DNA from 2 places in the Nocardioides sp. WS12 genome. Region 2 is predicted to be linked to the other one. Evidence: riboswitches for the same ligand, from Rfam matches in the RefSeq annotation. Region 2 holds a riboswitch; the other holds the start of a gene.
The links. A riboswitch is a leader RNA that binds a small molecule or an ion and turns the genes downstream of it on or off. The one in region 2 is predicted to bind FMN.

Region 1 (9,256 bases), 730 kb from region 2:
GGACCGCGTCGGTACGACGCACGCGGGCACGGATCCGCGCCACGAGCTCCTTGGGCTTGAACGGCTTGACGACATAGTCGTCAGCGCCGGACTCCAGTCCGACGACGACGTCGACGGTGTCGCCCTTGGCGGTGAGCATCACGATGGGGACGCCGGACTCGGCCCGGATCTCCTTGCAGACGTCGATGCCGTCCTTGCCGGGCAGCATCAGGTCGAGCAGGACCAGGTCGGGCCGGTAGTCCCGGAAGTCGGCGAGCGCGAGGTCGCCCCGTGGGCACACCCGGCTCTCGAAACCCTCCTGGGACAGGACGATGCCGAGCATCTCCGCCAGCGGTGCATCGTCATCGACGACAAGCACCCGTCCCCGAGTGGGGTAGGACGGTGCGCCGGCGGGAGGTGTCATGTGTCGATCCTAGGCGGGAGGACGGCAGAAGCCCCGCACCGTGACGGTGCGGGGCCCCTGCGTGCTGAACGCGCGGCAGCGCGGCGGGAGGCGTCGATGGGCAGCTTGCTGCCCCGGATCAACGCCGGAGACGCGCTCGCGCCAATTCAATCAGTAGCGGTAGGCGTCAGCCTTGAACGGGCCCTCGACCGGAACGCCGAGGTAGTCGGCCTGCTCCTGGGTGAGGATCGTCAGCTCGACACCGAGGGCGTCGAGGTGCAGGCGTGCCACCTCTTCGTCCAGGTGCTTCGGCAGGACGTAGACGCCGACGGGGTACTCCTCGACCTTGGTGAACAGCTCGATCTGAGCCAGCACCTGGTTGGTGAAGGAGTTCGACATGACGAACGACGGGTGGCCGGTCGCGTTGCCGAGGTTCAGCAGACGGCCCTCGGACAGCACGATGACCTTCTTGCCGTCGGGGAAGATCCACTGGTGGACCTGCGGCTTGATCTCGTCCTTGACGATGCCCTCGATCTTCGCGAGGCCAGCCATGTTGATCTCGTTGTCGAAGTGGCCGATGTTGCCGACGATCGCCTGGTGCTTCATCTTCTCGAAGTGCTCGACACGGATGATGTCGAAGTTGCCCGTCGTGGTGATGAAGATGTCGGCGTACTCAACGACCGACTCGAGGCGCTTGACCTCGTAGCCGTCCATCGCTGCCTGCAGCGCGCAGATCGGGTCGATCTCGGTGATGATCACGCGAGCGCCCTGGCCGCGCAGCGACTCGGCGGAACCCTTGCCCACGTCGCCGTAGCCACACACGACGGCAACCTTGCCGCCGATCATGACGTCGGTGCCGCGGTTGATGCCGTCGATGAGCGAGTGGCGGCAGCCGTACTTGTTGTCGAACTTCGACTTGGTGACCGAGTCGTTGACGTTGATCGCCGGGAAGAGGAGCGAGCCCTCCTTGAAGCGGTCGTACAGGCGCAGCACACCGGTGGTGGTCTCCTCGGAGACTCCCTTGATGTTGTTGGCGATGTTGGTCCAGCGCGTCGAGCTGGTCTCGAGGGACCGGGCCAGGACGCGCAGCACCTCCTTGAACTCCTCGTTGTCGGTGGAGTCCTGGCCGGGAACCGCGCCGGCCTTCTCGAACTCGACGCCGAGGTGGACGAGCATGGTGATGTCGCCACCGTCGTCAAGGAGCATGTTCGGGCCGATCAGGTTGCCGGCCTCGTCCTTGAAGTCGAAGACCTTCTCGGCTTCGTCCCAGTACTCCGCCAGCGACTCGCCCTTCCAGGCGAAGACAGGGGTGCCCTTGGGGTTCTCGACGGTGCCGCCGGTCTCGGGGCGGCCGACGACGACGGCAGCGGCCGCGTGGTCCTGGGTCGAGAAGATGTTGCAGGTGGCCCAACGGACCTCGGCGCCGAGCGAGACGAGGGTCTCGATGAGCACGCCGGTCTGGATGGTCATGTGCAGGGAGCCGGCGATCCGGGCACCCTTCAGCGGCTGGGCGTCGCCGTACGACGTACGCAGCGAAACGAGGCCGGGCATCTCGTGCTCGGCGAGGGTGAGCTCCTTGCGGCCGAACTCGGCCAGGCTCAGGTCAGCAACCTTGTAGTCCATGAAAAGGGGTCCTCGAGGATCGAGTGTTTCGTGGTCAATGCGGCGCATCTGCGCTCTGCCGGGGTCTCCCGCGCATGACGTAGGACACCTTACAAGCGGGATTCCGTGCGCGGGGAATCATCAGGGAAGGGACTTCATCCCGACTCGGCGCCGGAGCGGTACGGTTGATCCGTACGTTCTCAGGGCGGGGTGGAAATCCCCACCGGCGGTAAGGAGCGTCCCGGCAGATCCGGGGCGGTCGAGCCCGCGAGCGCCACACCGATCCCCTGGATCGGGGTGGGTCAGCAGATCCGGTCCAACTCCGGAGCCGACGGTCACAGTCCGGACGAGAGAGAACGCGACGGGCCTCGTGCGCGTCGTCACGCCCTGGGTGACACGCAAACAGGAGGAACCATGTCACCCACCGCTCCCCGCATTGCCATCATTGCCGCGCGCTGGCACGCCGACATCGTCGATGTCGCCGTGACGACGTCCACCGAAGAACTTCGTGGCCGCGGCTACGAGGTCGACGTGGTGCACGTGCCCGGCGCCTTCGAGATCCCGCTGCAGGTCCGCCGCCTCGCGCAGTCCGGCCGGTACGCCGGAGTCGCGGCCGCCGCGCTCGTCGTCGATGGCGGCATCTACCGCCACGACTTCGTCGCGTCCTCGGTCGTCGACGCGCTGATGCGCATCCAGCTGGAAACCGACGTCCCGGTGTTCTCGGCAGTGCTCACCCCGCACCACTTCCACGAGCACGACGACCACACGGGCTACTTCCGCGCGCACTTCGAGACCAAGGGTCGCGAGCTGGCCAACGCGGTCGACGCCACCGTGCGCCCGCCGACCAGCTGAGCGAGGCCGCCTGCCGGTGGTTGAGGTGCGCTTCGACCTCAGGCGGGCCTGGTGGTTGAGGTGCGAGCGAACTCGGCAGGCCCGGTGGTTGAGGTGCGAGCGAAATCTGGCGAGCCCGGTGGTTGAGGTGCGAGCGAAGCGAGCCTCGAAACCCCCGGCCCTGACCACCAACTCTCCACAGGCTCGGTCGGGGACTTTGCCCTGTCCACAGGCGGGTTTGCGGCGCTTCGTCGTGTCGGAGGTCGGTGATCTAATACATGTATGGATCTCGGAACCGACACCCGCTCTGATCGGGCCTTGCTGTCGGATCTCAGCAAGGGCGTCAAGTCCCGCCAGGCTGCGCTGGTCAAGGAATGGATCGACATCGCGACCTGGGCCAGGCGCAACATCGTCACCAGCCCCGAGCAGGCCGCGACCATCGTCGACGGCGTCATCGACACCGGTGTCCCGATCGCCGGCGCCGGTGCACCGCTGGTGTCCGAGTTCAACCTGATGGAACTCATCGCGGTCCTCGGCAGGTCCCCTGATGGTGGCCGTGGGTACGTCGGGCGGATCATCGAGTGCGCCTGGCGCCTCCCCGGCATCTACGCGGCAGTGGTCGAGGGCAGGTTGGAGCCGTGGCGGGCCGAACGCATCGCCGACCTCACCCACTCGTTGAACGCCGAAGCGGCTGCGTTCGTGGACCGCCAGCTCGCTGCCGTCGGCGGCGTCGGCTGGGCTCAACTCGAACGCCTCGTCACCGAAGCGGTGATCCGGTTCGACCCCGAACGCGCCGAAGCCGAGCGCCAGGCCGCCGCCGATGCCCGCCGGGTCGACGTCGGTGAGGTCGACACGAACGGGCAGGTCGAGTCCCACAGCATCCTGGACGCCGCGGATGCCCACGACTTCGACATCGCGTTGTCGCGTCGAGCCAAGGTCCGCGGACAGCTCGGCGACACCGACTCCTTCGACGTCCGCCGCTCCAAGTCCGTTGGCGACATGGCCCGCCAAGACCTGTCCCTGGACCTGCTGTTCACCGACGAAGAGACCGGTGAAGTCGTGGCCCAGTCACCCGGCCGCAAGGTCGAACTGAGCGTCCACATCACCGACACCGCCCTCACCTCTGACGATGAGGACAACCCGTTCGCGAACCCCGTCGGCCGCTGGGACCAAGGCCGTGCACCGATCTCCACCGCGCAGATCAAGGAATGGCTCCGCGCAAGGGACACCACGATCATCGTGCGGCCCGTGATCGACCTTGCTGATTGCGTCCCGGTCGATTCCTACGAGATCCCCGACCGCATCCGCAGACGGGTCGAGCTCCGCGACCATTCGTGCCGGTTCCCCTGGTGCAGCCGGCCAGCGGCGAAGTGCGATCTCGATCATGTGGTCCCGCACAACAAGGGCGGCCCAACCTGCCCGTGCAACCTCGCCCCCGGATGCCGACGACATCACCGCGCCAAGACCTTCAGCAACTGGCGCTACACCGTGATCCACCCCGGCCTCTACCTGTGGATCAGCCCGAACGGCCACCACTTCCTCGTCGGACCCGACGGCACCCGCGCCCTCGACCCACCACGGCTCATCGACCCCGACGAATAACTCCCACCGCCCCGCACCCCGCCCACCAGCGGGGCCAGCGGCATGCCCGCGACCTCAGGCGGGGTCAGCCCTCGGCCCAGCAGCCGACCGCGGCCGCAGGGCCAGGAAGACGCCAGCCGCCAACGCCGCCAGCGCCAGCGCACCGGCACCGACGGCGACGCGGAACCTCGTCATGTTGGCTGCGTAGCAGGCGGCTCCCACTTCGACGAAGTAGTCGTGGGGGTGCTCGCCGCCGGGTCCCTCATCGTTCCCGTTGAGCCCGGCGTCCCAGGGCGCGATGCTGCAGCCCACCTCGCCACCTGACTCGCCGGTGAAGTCCGAGGCGCTGACGTCCACGGCGGGGTTGTCGAACCACAGCGTCACTGCCAGGAGGAGCAGCAGGCACGCCAGGAGCAGGCACGCCTTGGCAGGACGACGCGATCGCATGACCAGGCCCGACGGTCGGGGAGACGCGGTCAGTGCGATGGGTTCGCAGGGGCGTCGGAGGACTCATCCGTGTCGTAGTGCTCGATCGGGTCCTTGTCGCCGGTGAACGGCAGCACCCGGGTGATCGCGACCACGACGGAGCCGACGACAAGCCCGATCACGGCAGAGATGCCGGTGTTGGCGAGCCAGGCGAGGACGCCGCCGAGGAAGCCGTGCACGGCGTGCTTGATGTCGTGCTCGATGCCGTGGACCCATTCGTAGGGGGCATCCCACCAACCGACCTCGTGGATGTTCACGAGCAGGATGTGGCCACCGACCCAGAGCATCGCGACGGTGCCGACGATGGAGATGAACGACAGCAACTTCGGCATGCCGGCCACCAGGCCGCGACCGATCGCCTGCACGAAGGACGCCTTGCGCTGGGCGAGGTTGAGGCCGACGTCGTCCATCTTCACGATCAGCGCCACGACGCCGTACACAGCAATCGTGATGACGAAGGCGACCACCACGAGGATCGCGAGGCGCGCCCAGAAGCTCGCGTCGTCGTCGATGTCGGCGAGCGCGATCACCATGATCTCGGCCGACAGGATCAGGTCGGTGCGGACCGCACCGGCGATCATGGCCTTCTCGGCCTCCGGGCTGACCTCGCTCACGGGGGTGTCGTGGTCGTCGTGGTCCGACAGCATGTGCCAGACCTTGTGGGCGCCTTCGTAGGCCAGGAACGTGCCACCGGCCATCAGGATGATCGGCAGCAGGTCCGGGAGGAACTCGCTGAGCAGCAGCGCGGCCGGCAGGATGATCAGCAGCTTGTTGCGGATCGAACCGATGGCGATCTGCTTGACGATCGGGAGTTCGCGGTCGGCAGCCAGGCCGTGGACGTACTGCGGTGTCACGGCCGTGTCGTCGATGACCACACCGGCGGCCTTCGTCGTGGCGCGACCTGCTGCGGCACCGACGTCGTCGATCGACGCGGCCGCGAGCTTGGCGATGGCGGCGACGTCGTCGAGCAGACCGAAGAGTCCGGCGCTCACGCGGCCAGTCCAGTCACGGAGATGGTCGTGGTGATGGGCATGGCGGAAGGCTACCGGCCCACGGTGACCGGCTCCCCCACCAGTTCGCGCTCCTGCTCCTGTACGACGACCGCCAGTGCCACCGCGTCGTCGACCCTGCGGTCGGCGGAGGCGAACGGATCCACCACGTGCTGGAGGAGTCGTCGTACCGGCGTAACCGCCAGGCCGAGCGCGATACCGAGCCCCGCAACCGTCGCGGCGACCAGCCCGAGCCAGGGCCGGCCCTCGGCCCACTCGGGGAATCCGGCGTACTCCAGGCCCTTCACGGCGAAGCCGTGGAACAGGTAGACGACCATCGTGGCGGCGCCCATCCCGGCGAACCAGCCACCGACGCGCGGCACCACCGCCAGCCAGGCGACGGCGCCGGCCATCCCGACGCCGAGCACGAGCAGACGGGTCAGCACGGCGGTCTGGTCCGACGCGTCGACGTAGGCGTAGGGCTTGAAGTAGAGGTAGTCACCACTGGCCCAGCGGTCGAGCGTCAGGGCGAGCAGGCCGATCACGGCGAAGACCGCGGCACCCAGCACCCTGGCGGAGCGCGAACGCAGCGCCTCGAGTCGCTCCGGGGTCGCCTTGAGGCCGAGCACGAAGAACGGCAGCAGGCCCAGAATCCGCGCGAAGTCGAACAGTTGCGAGAACTCGCCGTCGATGAAGCCGCTGGCGAGGCTGACCGCCACCGCGACGACGACGCCACCCCACAACGGCCGGAACATCGGCGTGAGGAGACGCCACACGATCAGCGCGGGGAGGTACCAGAGCGGGAAATGCGGATCGGTGAACAGGTCGACGAGGTTCTCCCCGCCCACCTTGATCCGGAACAGCGCGAGCGCGGCCTCGAACACGAGGTACGGGACAGCCAGCGTCGTGACCAGTTGCCACATCCGGCCCGGCGCCCACGTGAACGCCCGCGACAGGTAGCCGGAAACGAAGACGAACGCCGGCATGTGCCACAGGTAGAGGAAGTCGTACAACGCCCCGCCGGGGCCACCCGGCGGCAGCAACGCCCACGTGTGGCCGAGTACCACGAGGGCGACCAGCGCCATCTTCGCGTTGTCGAGCCAAGGGTCCCGCGTGGTGGAGGGCATCACTCCTTGCTACCCGACCCACCTGAAGGAAGTCCAAGTGTCAGACAACCCGACAACCCCGTCCGGAGGCCCGGAAAGGGCGCTCAGTCCGGGACGAGGCCCAGGCGGAGGTACTCCGCGGCGTAGGTGCCGTTGAGCAGCAATGAGGCGTAGCGATCCACTTCGCCGGCCGCCTCGGACGCGACGTGCTCGATCCGCACGTCGTGGCCCAGGCAGGCCTCTTCGAGGCGGATCCGCTGGTCCCGGACCACCGGGTCATCGACCCCGTCGTCGAGGATCACCAGCACCGGACGCCGTTCGCCGTCGTCGTCGGCGAACGGGTCGGCGAACACGTTGCGCGCACGTGCCGCCTCGATCACGGGCAGCAGGTGCTCCGCGTCACCGGCAAGAGCCGTGCGTCCCGACGTACGACGAATCGACTCCGCGACGCGTCGGGCGGCCCGGGCAGCCAGGACCGACCCGCCCCAGACCAGCGGACTGGCGTCAGCCAGCGAGATGGCCAGCATCTTGGCGGGGTTGATCGAGATGTCGCGGTTCGGCGAACACGCGATGGCCACCACGTCGAGCGCGTCGGCAACGGCCTCGGGGTCGGCGTTCGGCCCGAGCTGGATCTGGCCCAGGAACGACAGCATCGCCACCGCGGTGGCCAACTGGTCGGCGGTGTCCGTGGGAAGGATGGTGGTCCAGCGGCCGGTGGCGTGCTGGGCAACCAGCGACTCCGACGGGGTGGCGACCACGAGCTGGCAGCCACGTCGGGCCGCTTCGGCGACCGCGGACGCGGTGCCGGGGTCGGAGCCCTCGGGCGCCAGCACCACGACCAGGTCGAGGCTGCCGGCCCAGCCGGGAAGTGCGGGGGCAGGCCAGGCAACGAACGGCACCGGGCAGAACGGCTCGAGGACCGCCCGCAGCAACCGGGAGTCCGGGCCGGCGGCGATCACCGCACGGGGACGGGTGTCACTGGCCCGTGAGACGGCTTCGGCAATCGCGTCCGCTGCGGCGCCCACCTCACGTCGTACCCGCGCGCCGGACTCGGCGAGCGTGCGCAACCGCAGGTCGGCGCTGCCCAGGGCGCTCTGGTCATCCAGGCGGGACTCGTCGAACCAGACCATGGCGAGGACCGGGCTCTAGGCCGGCGAACGAGCCTCGTCGACGAGCAGCACCGGGATGCCGTCGCGCACGGGGTAGGCCAGGCCGCAGCCGCCGCACACGAGTTCATCGGTGCCGTCGGCGGCAGCAGCGGGGGTCAGCGTCAGGTCGCCCTTGCAGGCAGGGCAGACGATGATCGCCAGCAGTTCGGGAGAGATCTCGGGGGCGCTCACTTGCCACCCCGGATGATCGCCAGTGCTTCGTCGCGGACTCGGGCCATGGTGGACTCGTCCTTTCCTTCGGCGTTGAGCCGCAGCAGCGGCTCGGTGTTGGAGGCGCGCACGTTGAACGCCCAGTCGGCGTGGCTGATGCTCAGCCCGTCGAGCTTGTCGATCGTGACGCCGTCGCGGGCGTCGTACTCCTTCTCGAGGGCAACCAGGACAGCGCCCTGGTCCTCGACCGTGCTGTTGATCTCGCCGCTGAGCGGGTAGCGCTCGTAGTCCTCCAGCAGGCGCGAGAGCGGTACGTCGGCCTCGGCGAGCGCGGCCATCGCGTGCAGCGCCGCGAGCATCCCGGAGTCGGCACGCCAGAAGTCACGGAAGTAGAAGTGGCCGCTGTGCTCGCCACCGAAGATGGCGTCGGTCTCGGCCATCTCGGCCTTGATGTAGGAGTGCCCCACACGGGTGCGGACCGGGGTGCCGCCGAGCTCGGTGACGATCTCCGGCACCGCTCGCGAGGTGATCAGGTTGTAGATGATCGTCGAGCCGGGCTCCTTGGCGAGCTCGCGGGCCGCGATCAACGCCGTCAGCGTGGAGGGCGAGACCAGCTCACCGCGTTCGTCGACGAGGAAGCACCGGTCGGCGTCGCCGTCGAAGGCCAGACCGATGTCGGCGCGCTCGGCGAGCACCCGCTTCTGAAGGTCGACGAGGTTGGCCGCCTCGATGGGGTTGGCCTCGTGGTTGGGGAAGGTGCCGTCGAGCTCGAAGTACATCGGGACCATGTCGACCTGGTCCGCGAGCCGGTCGAACACGGCCGGTGCGGTGTGACCGGCCATGCCGTTGCCGGCGTCGACGACGACCTTCAGCTTGCGGCCCGTCACCGGCGCCAGCGACAGCAGGTGCGCGGCGTAGGCCTGGAGCACGTCGAGGTTGCCGACCGCTCCCGTGCGGCCG
Region 2 (9,256 bases):
CGAACTTGCCCGCACCGTGATCGAGCGACCGGGCTTCCAGTTCGTCGGCGTGATGACCTACGAGGGCCAGGTGGCCGGCGTTCCCGACGCGGTGCCGACCCAGCGCGCGAAGTCCGCGATCGTCCGCAAGCTCAAGCAACTGTCGGTCGCCCAACTCGAGGTGCGCCGGACCGCGATCACCGAGGGGCTGAGCGCGCTCGAGGGGCACCGCGGCCACACCGGCCCGATCTTCTGGAACGCCGGCGGCTCAGGTTCGCTGGAATCCTCGGCCGCCGACCCGGTCGTCACCGAGGTCACCGCGGGCTCCGGCCTCCTGGGGCCGACGCTGTTCGACCACTACCAGTCGTTCCAGCCCGCACCCGCTGCGTTCTTCGGGTTGCCGGTCACCCGCAAGCCAACCCACGAGATCGCAACCGTGCACGGCGGTGGCCTGATCGCGTCGGGCCCCACGGGCGCCGACCGAGCGCCGACGCCGTGGGCCCCGGCCGGGCTGAGCCTGACGGGTCTCGAGGGTGCAGGCGAGGTCCAGACGCCGCTCGTCGGAACCAACGCTCCGGCGCTCGCGATCGGCGACCTCGTGTGGTTCCGGCACGCGAAGTCCGGTGAGCCGTTCGAGCACGGCAACACCGTGCTGTTGGCCGACGGCGAACGCTTCGTCGACGAAGTGCCGACCTACCGGGGACATGGCCTCGCCTTCTGAGGTCCTGGCTGCCGCCCTTGCCCGCCCGGCAACGCTGGGCGTCGGTCGGCTGATCTGCATCGACGGGCTGGCCGGCTCCGGCAAGACCACCCTTGCTGCGGCGATCGCGGCTCTCGCGCCCGAGGCCGTCGTGATCGGCACCGACGAGATGCTCGAGGGCTGGCGCGGACTTCCGGGGCTCGGCGCGAGCATCGAGGCGCTGCTCCGTCCGCTGGCGGCCGGGCAGCCCGGCCATTGGTGGCGCTGGGACTGGCACTCCGACGACTGGGCGGAAGCCCACGTGGTCGCACCCGGCCCGTTGCTCATCCTCGAGGGCGTCGGCTCCGCCGCGTCGTCGTACGACGACCTGGTGACGTTGCTCGTCTGGGTGGAGGCCGATCGGGAGACCCGGCTGGCGCGTGGCCTGGCTCGCGACGGCGAGGACCAGCGCGGCCACTGGCTGACCTGGCTCGACGACGAAACCGCCCTGCACGAGCGGGAGAACACGCGGGCCCGTGCAGATCTGGTGATCGCGACCTGATCCGCGGCTAGGGTGCGGTGTCGTGAAGCCACCGAGCGGAACCCAGCACGTCATCGAGTCCGCGGGCTATCGCGCCGTGGTGACCGAGAGCGGCGGCGCGCTGCGTGACCTCACGTTCGAGGGACGTCCGCTGATCGAGGGATTCGCCGAGGACGCGATGGCCGACGGTGGCCGGGGGCAACTGCTGATGCCGTGGCCGAACCGGATCCGCGACGGTCGCTACTCGTTCGGCGGGAAGACCCAACAACTCGCGCTGACCGAGCCGTCTCGACAGAACGCGTCGCACGGACTGGTGCGGTGGGTAGCCTGGACAGTCGTTGCCCACGAGGCCAATCGACTGGAGCTCAACTACTTCCTGCCCGCCCAGACCGGCTATCCGTGGGCGCTTGACCTCCGGGTCACCTATGCCGTCGGGTCGGATGGGCTCCACGTGACCCAGGCCGCGACGAACCTGGCGACCACCGCAGCGCCGTACGCCTCGGGGGCGCACCCGTACCTCGTGGCGGGCGAGGGTGAATGCGGCCTGTGGGAACTCACGTTGCAGGCCCAGACCTACCTGAAGACGGACCCGGACCGGCTGCTCCCGACTGGACGCGGCCCGGCTGCGGAGATCCTCTACGACGACGACCCGGACCCGATCGGGATGATGGTGCTCAACCACGCCGTGACCGACCTGCGGCGCGACGAAGCCGGCATTGCGACAGTGACACTGGTCAGCGACCAGGGCGACGGCCACGGCGTTGCCCTCTGGGTCGACGAGCACCACAAGTGGCTGCAGGTCTACACCGGCGAGGACACGAAGACGCCGCGCGCATCCGTCGCCGTGGAGCCGATGACGGCTCCCCCGGACGCTTTCAACTCCGGCGACGACCTCGTCACCCTCGACCCCGGCGCGACCTTCGCCGCCACCTGGGGCATTCGCGCCCTGCCGAAGAACCGACGCTCAGGCCTTGCGGTCGGCCACGACGGCGCGTAGTTCGCGGATCGCGATCGCGGCCCGCTGACCGTCGGACGCGTGGATGCCCATCAGGGACAGCTTCTCGTCCTCGGACTGCAGCAGGTGCGGCCACGGTGCCCCCTGCGGGAACTTCACCGCACCCACTTCGGACCACGCCAGTTCGTGCTTGCGGTAACCGTTGATGATCGTCAGGCCGCTCTCGCGAGCGGTCACGCGGGACCGGGCCAAGGCGTTCATCAGGATCAGGCCCAGCAGGATGAAGCCAATGACGGTGGCCTTCTGCAGGAACCCGACCGAATCCTTGGTGCCCTGGTCGAAGCCGACCCACAGCCAGGCGAAGGCACCGACGAGCACGATCCCGAAGATGGCCGCAGCCATCCGCGGACCGAACGGGCGCCAGGTCCGAGGAAGCTGAGGGGCTCCTTGCGGATCCGCCATCAGAGCCGGCAGGCGTGGATGTCGGTCGTGAGGATGGCTCGTGCGCCGAGCGCCCACAGGTCGTCCATCACTCGCTGCGCCGAGGCCCGCTGCACCATCGAGCGGACCGCGACCCAGCCTTCGCGATGAAGCGGGCTGACGGTCGGGCTCTCGATCCCGGGAGTCAGCGCGATGGCCTGCTCGACCTTCTGGACCGGGATGTCGTAGTCCATCATCACGTAAGCGCGAGCCACCAGGACGCCCTGGAGGCGCCGGGTGAAGATCTCCAGGGCGCCGGCGTCGGCGCCCACACGGGTGATCATCACGGCCTCGGACTCGAGGATGACGTCGCCGAACACTTCGAGACCGGCGGCCCGCAGGGTGCTGCCCGTCTCGACGACGTCCGCGATCACGTCGGCCACGCCGAGCTGGATGCTGGTCTCCACCGCACCGTCGAGGCGCACGACACTGGCGTCGACGCCGAGGTCGGCGAGGTACCGCTTCAGGACACCGTCGTACGACGTCGCAACCCGGAGGCCCGTGAGGTCGGAGACGGTCTTCGCCGTCCCGGGCACCGCGGCGAAACGGAACTTCGAGCGACCGAAGCCGAGCTGCAGCGCCTCGGTGGCGTGCGCGTGGGAGTCGAGGAGCAGGTCGCGCCCGGTGATACCGGCGTCGAGCGTGCCCTCACCGACGTACAGCGCGATGTCGCGCGGACGCAGGTAGAAGAACTCGACGCCGTTGTCCGGGTCGAGCTTGGTGAGCTGCTTGGAGTCCGTGCGCTGGGCGTAGCCCGCTTCGCGCAACATCGTCGAGGCGGCCTCGGACAGGGCCCCCTTGTTGGGGACGGCGATCTTCAGCATTGGTGATTCCTCAGAGGTGGGTGTAGACGTCCTCGAGCGACAGTCCGCTCGCGATCATGAGGACCTGGGCGTGGTAGAGCAACTGGCTGATCTCCAGCGCGGTGGCCTCACGGCCCTCATGCTCTGCGGCCATCCATGACTCGGCGGCTTCCTCGATCAGCTTCTTGCCGATCGCATGGACGCCGGCATCGAGGGCCGCCACGGTGCCCGAGCCCTCGGGCCGGGTCTGGGCCTTCTCGCTGAGCTCAGCGAACAGCTCGTCGAACGTCTTCACGGGGGTTGAGCCTACGGCGTCAGGACCAGTGGTCCTGCGCCGGTCTCACCCCCAGCGATCAGCCGGCGTAGCCGCGACGGATGCGCTTGAGCGTGGCCGCGGTCTGCAAGGCAGCCGATGCGGCCTCGTAGCCCTTGTCCTCCGACGAGCCCGGCAGGCCGGCCCGATCGAGCGCCTGGGCATCGTCGTCACAGGTCAGGACACCGAAACCGATGGGCGTCGTGTGGTCGAGCGAGACGCGGGTCAACCCATCGGTCGCGGCGTTGCAGACGAAGTCGAAGTGCGGCGTCCCACCGCGGATGACCACACCGAGCGCGATCACGGCGTCGTACGACGGCGCGAGGGCCGCCGCAGCAACGGGCAGCTCGAACGTGCCGGGCACCCGCACCACGACGGGTGCTTCGAGCTTGTGGTCCGCGAAGGCCCGGTGGGCGCCGGCGATCAGGCCGTCCATCACCTCGGTGTGCCAACTTGCGGCGACGACGGCGACCCGCAGGTCGTGGCAGTCGATGGGCGCGATCTCGGGGGCGCCGTGTCCGGCCATGTCAGATGCTTCCTTCGCGGTCGGTCTCGGCGAGTGCGAGATGGGGCAGGTCGTGGCCCATGCGATCCCGCTTGGTCAGCAGGTAGGCCAGGTTGTGGTCGTTGGGGTGCGGGGTGAGCTGGACCCGCTCGGCAACCTTGATGCCGTAGTCCTCGAGGTCGTTGACCTTCTCGGGGTTGTTCGTCAGCAGGCGCACCTCGGCGACGCCGAGGTCCTTGAGGATCTGCGTGGCAGCACCGTAGTGGCGCGCGTCGGCGGGCAGGCCCAGGTCGAGGTTGGCGTCCACGGTGTCGCGGCCGCCGTCCTGCAACTGGTAGGCCTGCAGCTTCGCGACCAGGCCGATCCCCCGGCCCTCGTGGCCACGCAGGTAGACCAGCACACCGCGCCCCTCGTCGACGATGCGGTCGAGCGCCTCGTTGAGCTGGGGACCGCAGTCGCAGCGGCTGCTGCCGAACACGTCACCGGTGAGGCACTCGGAGTGGACCCGCGTCAGCACGGGGCCTTCGTCGTTCAGGGTGTCCAGGTCGCCGTACACGAGGGCGACGTGCTCGCTGCCGTCGACGGTGATCGTGTAGCCGATCGCGGTGAACTCGCCGTGACTGGTGGGCAGCCGGGTCTCGGCCTCGCGCACGACGTGGCGCTCGACGCGACGGCGGTAGCGGACGAGGTCCTCGATCGAGATCATTGCGACGCCGTGCTCGTCGGCGAACTCACGCAGTTCGGGGGCGCGCTTCATGGTGCCGTCGTCGTTGACGACCTCGACCAGGACACCGGCAGGGGTCAGGCCAGCCAGGCGGCACAGGTCGACGGCCGACTCGGTGTGACCGCGACGAACCAGCACGCCACCCTCGCGGTAACGCAACGGGAAGACGTGGCCCGGTCGCGTCAGCTCCCAGGACTCGGTCGCCGAGTCGGCCAGCACCCGCGCGGTGTGCGCGCGGTCGGCAGCGGAGATGCCGGTCGAGACACCGTCGCGGGCGTCCACCGAGAGCGTGTACGCCGTCCGGTAGGCGTCCTTGTTGTGCGGCGTCATGAGCGGGATCTCGAGACGGTCGAGCATGTCGCCGGGCATCGGCACGCAGATCACACCGCTGGAGTGGCGGATCGTCCATGCCATCAACTCGGGCGTGGCCTTGCTCGCGGCGAAGATGATGTCGCCCTCGTTCTCGCGGTCCTCGTCGTCGACGACGATGACCGCCTTGCCGGCGGCAATGTCGGCGATGGCTCGCTCGATGGAATCCAGTCTGACGGACATGTCAGTTCTCCTTGGATGTTGCGGGGGCTGTGTACGCGCGCACGAGCTTCTCCACGTGCTTGGCGATGACGTCGACCTCGAGGTTCACCCGGCTGCCAGGAGCCCGGAATCCGAGGGTGGTGCGCGCGAGGGTCTCGGGAATGAGGCTCACGGTGAAGGTGGTCTCCCCCGCCTCCACGACGGTGAGAGAGGTGCCGTCGACGGTGATGGACCCCTTGTCGACGAGGTAGCGGCCGAGCTCGACGGGCATCGCGATCTCCACCACCTCCCAGTGCTCGCTGGGGGTGCGCGCGACGACTTCGCCGACCGCGTCGACGTGGCCCTGGACGATGTGGCCGCCGAGGCGCTTCTCCGCCGTGACGGCGCGCTCCAGGTTGACCTGCTCGCCCACGACGAGGCCACCAAGGCTGGTCTTGTCGAGCGTCTCGGCCATCACGTCGGCCGTCCACGTGGTGTCGGTGCGCTCGGCGACGGTCAGGCAACAGCCGTTGACCGCGATCGAGTCACCGAGGCCCGCGTCGGACAGGGTGATGTCGGACGTGATGGTGAGCCGGATCGCGTCGCCCTGGTCCTCGATGGCGGCGACGGTGCCGAACTCCTCGACGATGCCGGTGAACATCTGGTCAGTTCCTCTCGGTGGTGGCGGGTCGCAGGGTGAGACGGACGTTCGCCTCGGCTCCCTCGCCGATGACGGCGGTGTCGACCAACTCGAACCGCAACGCCTTCGTGATGGTGCCGATTCCCAGCCGCCCAATGGCGGCCTTGCCGGCGCCCAGCAGGAGCGGTGCGACATAGGTGACGATCTCGTCGACCAGGCCCGCCTTGACGAAGGCGGCAGCCACGGTCGGGCCACCCTCGAGGAAGACGTGGTGGCGGTCGTGCTCGGCGTACAGGGTCTGCAGCGCCTCGAGCGGATCGCGCGTGCGCAGGTGCACCGTCTCGGCGGCGTCATCCAGGATCCGGCGGTCTGGGGCCAGGTCACGGCGACCGAGCACCACCCGGAGCGGTTGTACGGCGACCGGCTGGTCGTCCTCGTCGCGCACCGTCAGCTGCGGGTCATCGACCTCGACGGTGTTGGTGCCGACGAGCATCGTGTCGCAGAGCGCGCGGAGCAGGTGGGTGTCGTGCCGCGCCGGAACAGAAGAGACCCAGCGGGAGGTGCCGTCACTGGCGGCCGACCGACCGTCGAGGGTCGTTGCGAACTTCCAGGTGACGAACGGGCGGCCGTGGACGTGGGCGAAGGTCCAGGCCGGGTTCAGCGCAATCGCGGCGTCCTCGAGCGTCCCGGAGTCGATCTCGATCCCGGCGGCGGCGAGCGTCTCCATACCGCCGCCGGCGACCGGGTTCGGGTCGCGCTGGGCAACCACCACCCGTCGTACTCCGGCAGCGATGAGGGCCTCGGCACACGGGCCGGTCCGGCCGGTGTGGTTGCACGGCTCGAGGGTGACGACTGCGGTGGCACCAGCCGCGAGCTCGCCGGCGACGGTCAGGGCCTCGATCTCGGCGTGCGGGTTGCCGGCGCCGCGGTGGAAGCCCTCGCCAACGATGGTGCCGTCGGGGGCGAGCAGTACACAGCCGACGCGGGGATTGGGATGGAGCGGCACGCCGGGACTCGCGGCCAGCGCGAGCGCGCGACGCATCGCGTCGTACTCGCGGGTGAAGGTCTCTGCCACTGCTGCCTCTTCGTCATCCGTGTTGTTGCTTGACGGACTCCGGGGTCTGGCAGGGCGTTCGACTGCGGCAAACCTGCTCCGCTGTCGGACACTCGTGCGTGCACTTCCCATCCGGACTTTAACCGTCGGTCCAGGAATCACACCTGGTCAACCGATCACTGGCTGCGATCGGGTCGCGGACTTTTACCGCCGGCTCGGATTTTCACCGACCCCAGAGCACGCGAGCTCTTGGATACATGGTCGCACAGCAGGGATCTGTGCAGGTTGTGGGTCCCGTCACGCGGAACCGGCTACCGTCGATCGGGTGAACCGCCTCGCGCTCGGTCTCGGTTGTCTCGGCGGCGTGCTGCTGTGGTTCGCCACCGACCGGATCATCCTGCTGATCCTCGGCGTGCTCCTCGGCCTGGCCCTCGGCATCGGCCTCGGCGGCCCAAAAAAGGGGTGACACCGCAGGTAGCGTGGCGCCATGTCGTATCCCCCACCTCTGTACGACGGCGACGGCGAGGTCTCGGCCCGCGTCCGCCCCAACGACGCAACGCCCGACGTGGTCTATCCGAACGGGAACCGCGTCCACTACCTCGCTCGCGGCGAGAGCACCGGCGGCCTCTTCGGGCTCTACCGCTGGGAGTTCTCCGAAGCCGTGAGCGGCCCGGGACCGCACTTCCACCAGAGGATCGCCGAGTCGTTCTACATCCTCGGCGGCGAGATCGAGATCCACAACGGCGAGGGCTGGAGCCCGTACCGGTCCGGCGACTTCATCCACGTGCCACCGGGCGGACTGCACGGCTTCCGCAACGCGTCCGGCGCCACGGCGTCGATGCTGCTGCACTTCTCTCCCGGCGCTCCCCGCGAGCCGTACTTCGAGGGGCTCGGTCGCCTGGCTGCCGGCGAACAGTGGACGCCCGAGGAGTACGAAGCCTTCATGGTCGAGCACGACAACTTCTGGGTCCCTGAGTAGTCGTTGCGCCGTTTCCTCACGCAGTTGGTCCGCTTCGGCTGGCTGGAGTTCCAGTCCTGCGCGTTCGCCATCGGAGTCTTCCTGGGACTCGCGGTGGCCTATCTGGTCCCGTTGCCGATCGAGCGGTACGACGCCCTGCTGATCTGGTGCCTCGCGCTGACCTTCGGCTTCTGGGCGATCGGCCTGGAGACCTGGCGCGAGGTGCTGGTGATCTTCGCGTTCCATGCGCTGGGGCTCGGCCTCGAACTGTTCAAGGTCGCCGAGGGCCCCTGGGCGTATCCCGGTGACGCGTGGACGAAGGTCGGCGGTGTCCCGTTGTTCTCGGGATTCATGTACGCCGCCGTCGGCTCCTACATCTGTCAGGCCTGGCGCCGGTTCGATCTGCGGGTGTCGCACTACCCGGCCGCGCTGACGACAGTGCTCCGGCGCTGCCGGGTGCACTTCACCGTCGGCGACGCCCGCTACCGGATGCCGCTCTCCCTGTCGTTCCTGCTGATCGGGTTCTTCCTCTGGCTCGCCGAGAACATGGCGACCTTCCTCAACGCCTGGCGCTACCCCGGACAGGCCGACGTCTGGGAGGCCGTGCACACGTCGAAGCTCGGCGCCTGGGCGCTCCTGGTCACGATGAGCTTCGTCCTCGTGGCGACGATCAAGGCCCAGGAGGGCCGGCTCGCGGGAACGCCTCGCAACAAGGGAGGATGCCACGCATGACCGGAACCGGGATGTCCGACCACCCGGCGGAACCCTTCAGTCTTCGAGTGGCCGAACTCCTCGATGAATCGGGTCAGGTGTCCGGCCACCTCTGGGTGGAGACAGATTGGGTACAGCACTCCACCGGCCATCTCTGGTGGCGTCGCCGTTTGGCTCCGATCCCGGTGTTCCAGTTCTACGAGAGCATCGGCGACCACTTCACGGACCGATGGCTCCTCCAACAGTTCGAGGTCGACGCCTTCTCCGAGCTCGTCGCCGACCTTTCGTCGGGAAGCTGGCGGCCTTCGTACGACAAGGCCCCCGAGGACGTTCGCTACGAGGTTCGTTGGGCATCGGCGGATCACGAGCAGGGACTCGCACTGGAGATCTTCGGCATGGATCTG

Region 1: it holds a riboswitch for FMN, as region 2 does, so the genes downstream of both, HRC28_RS10470 (6,7-dimethyl-8-ribityllumazine synthase) here and ribD (bifunctional diaminohydroxyphosphoribosylaminopyrimidine deaminase/5-amino-6-(5-phosphoribosylamino)uracil reductase RibD) in region 2, are expected to answer to the same signal.

Annotation. Positions count from the first base shown of each region.
Region 1 is NZ_CP053928.1:2,151,035-2,160,290, reverse strand. It holds gene mtrA (MtrAB system response regulator MtrA) at 1-403, opposite strand, end outside; gene ahcY (adenosylhomocysteinase) at 554-2,005, opposite strand; FMN riboswitch at 2,177-2,346, shown strand; gene HRC28_RS10470 (6,7-dimethyl-8-ribityllumazine synthase) at 2,399-2,836, shown strand; gene HRC28_RS10465 (HNH endonuclease signature motif containing protein) at 3,098-4,417, shown strand; gene HRC28_RS10460 (hypothetical protein) at 4,472-4,843, opposite strand; gene HRC28_RS10455 (DUF808 domain-containing protein) at 4,873-5,874, opposite strand; gene HRC28_RS10450 (acyltransferase family protein) at 5,925-6,998, opposite strand; gene HRC28_RS10445 (SIS domain-containing protein) at 7,082-8,107, opposite strand; gene HRC28_RS10440 (Trm112 family protein) at 8,123-8,302, opposite strand; gene HRC28_RS10435 (phosphomannomutase/phosphoglucomutase) at 8,314-9,256, opposite strand, start outside.
Region 2 is NZ_CP053928.1:2,876,128-2,885,383, reverse strand. It holds gene HRC28_RS14025 (amino acid deaminase/aldolase) at 1-700, shown strand, start outside; gene HRC28_RS14020 (4-amino-4-deoxy-L-arabinose transferase) at 684-1,220, shown strand; gene HRC28_RS14015 (aldose 1-epimerase family protein) at 1,243-2,196, shown strand; gene HRC28_RS14010 (PH domain-containing protein) at 2,164-2,556, opposite strand; gene hisG (ATP phosphoribosyltransferase) at 2,616-3,458, opposite strand; gene HRC28_RS14000 (phosphoribosyl-ATP diphosphatase) at 3,469-3,732, opposite strand; gene ribH (6,7-dimethyl-8-ribityllumazine synthase) at 3,791-4,276, opposite strand; gene HRC28_RS13990 (bifunctional 3,4-dihydroxy-2-butanone-4-phosphate synthase/GTP cyclohydrolase II) at 4,278-5,531, opposite strand; gene HRC28_RS13985 (riboflavin synthase) at 5,533-6,150, opposite strand; gene ribD (bifunctional diaminohydroxyphosphoribosylaminopyrimidine deaminase/5-amino-6-(5-phosphoribosylamino)uracil reductase RibD) at 6,155-7,204, opposite strand; FMN riboswitch at 7,299-7,428, opposite strand; gene HRC28_RS13975 (hypothetical protein) at 7,509-7,649, shown strand; gene HRC28_RS13970 (cupin domain-containing protein) at 7,671-8,162, shown strand; gene HRC28_RS13965 (DUF817 domain-containing protein) at 8,166-8,873, shown strand; gene HRC28_RS13960 (hypothetical protein) at 8,870-9,256, shown strand, end outside.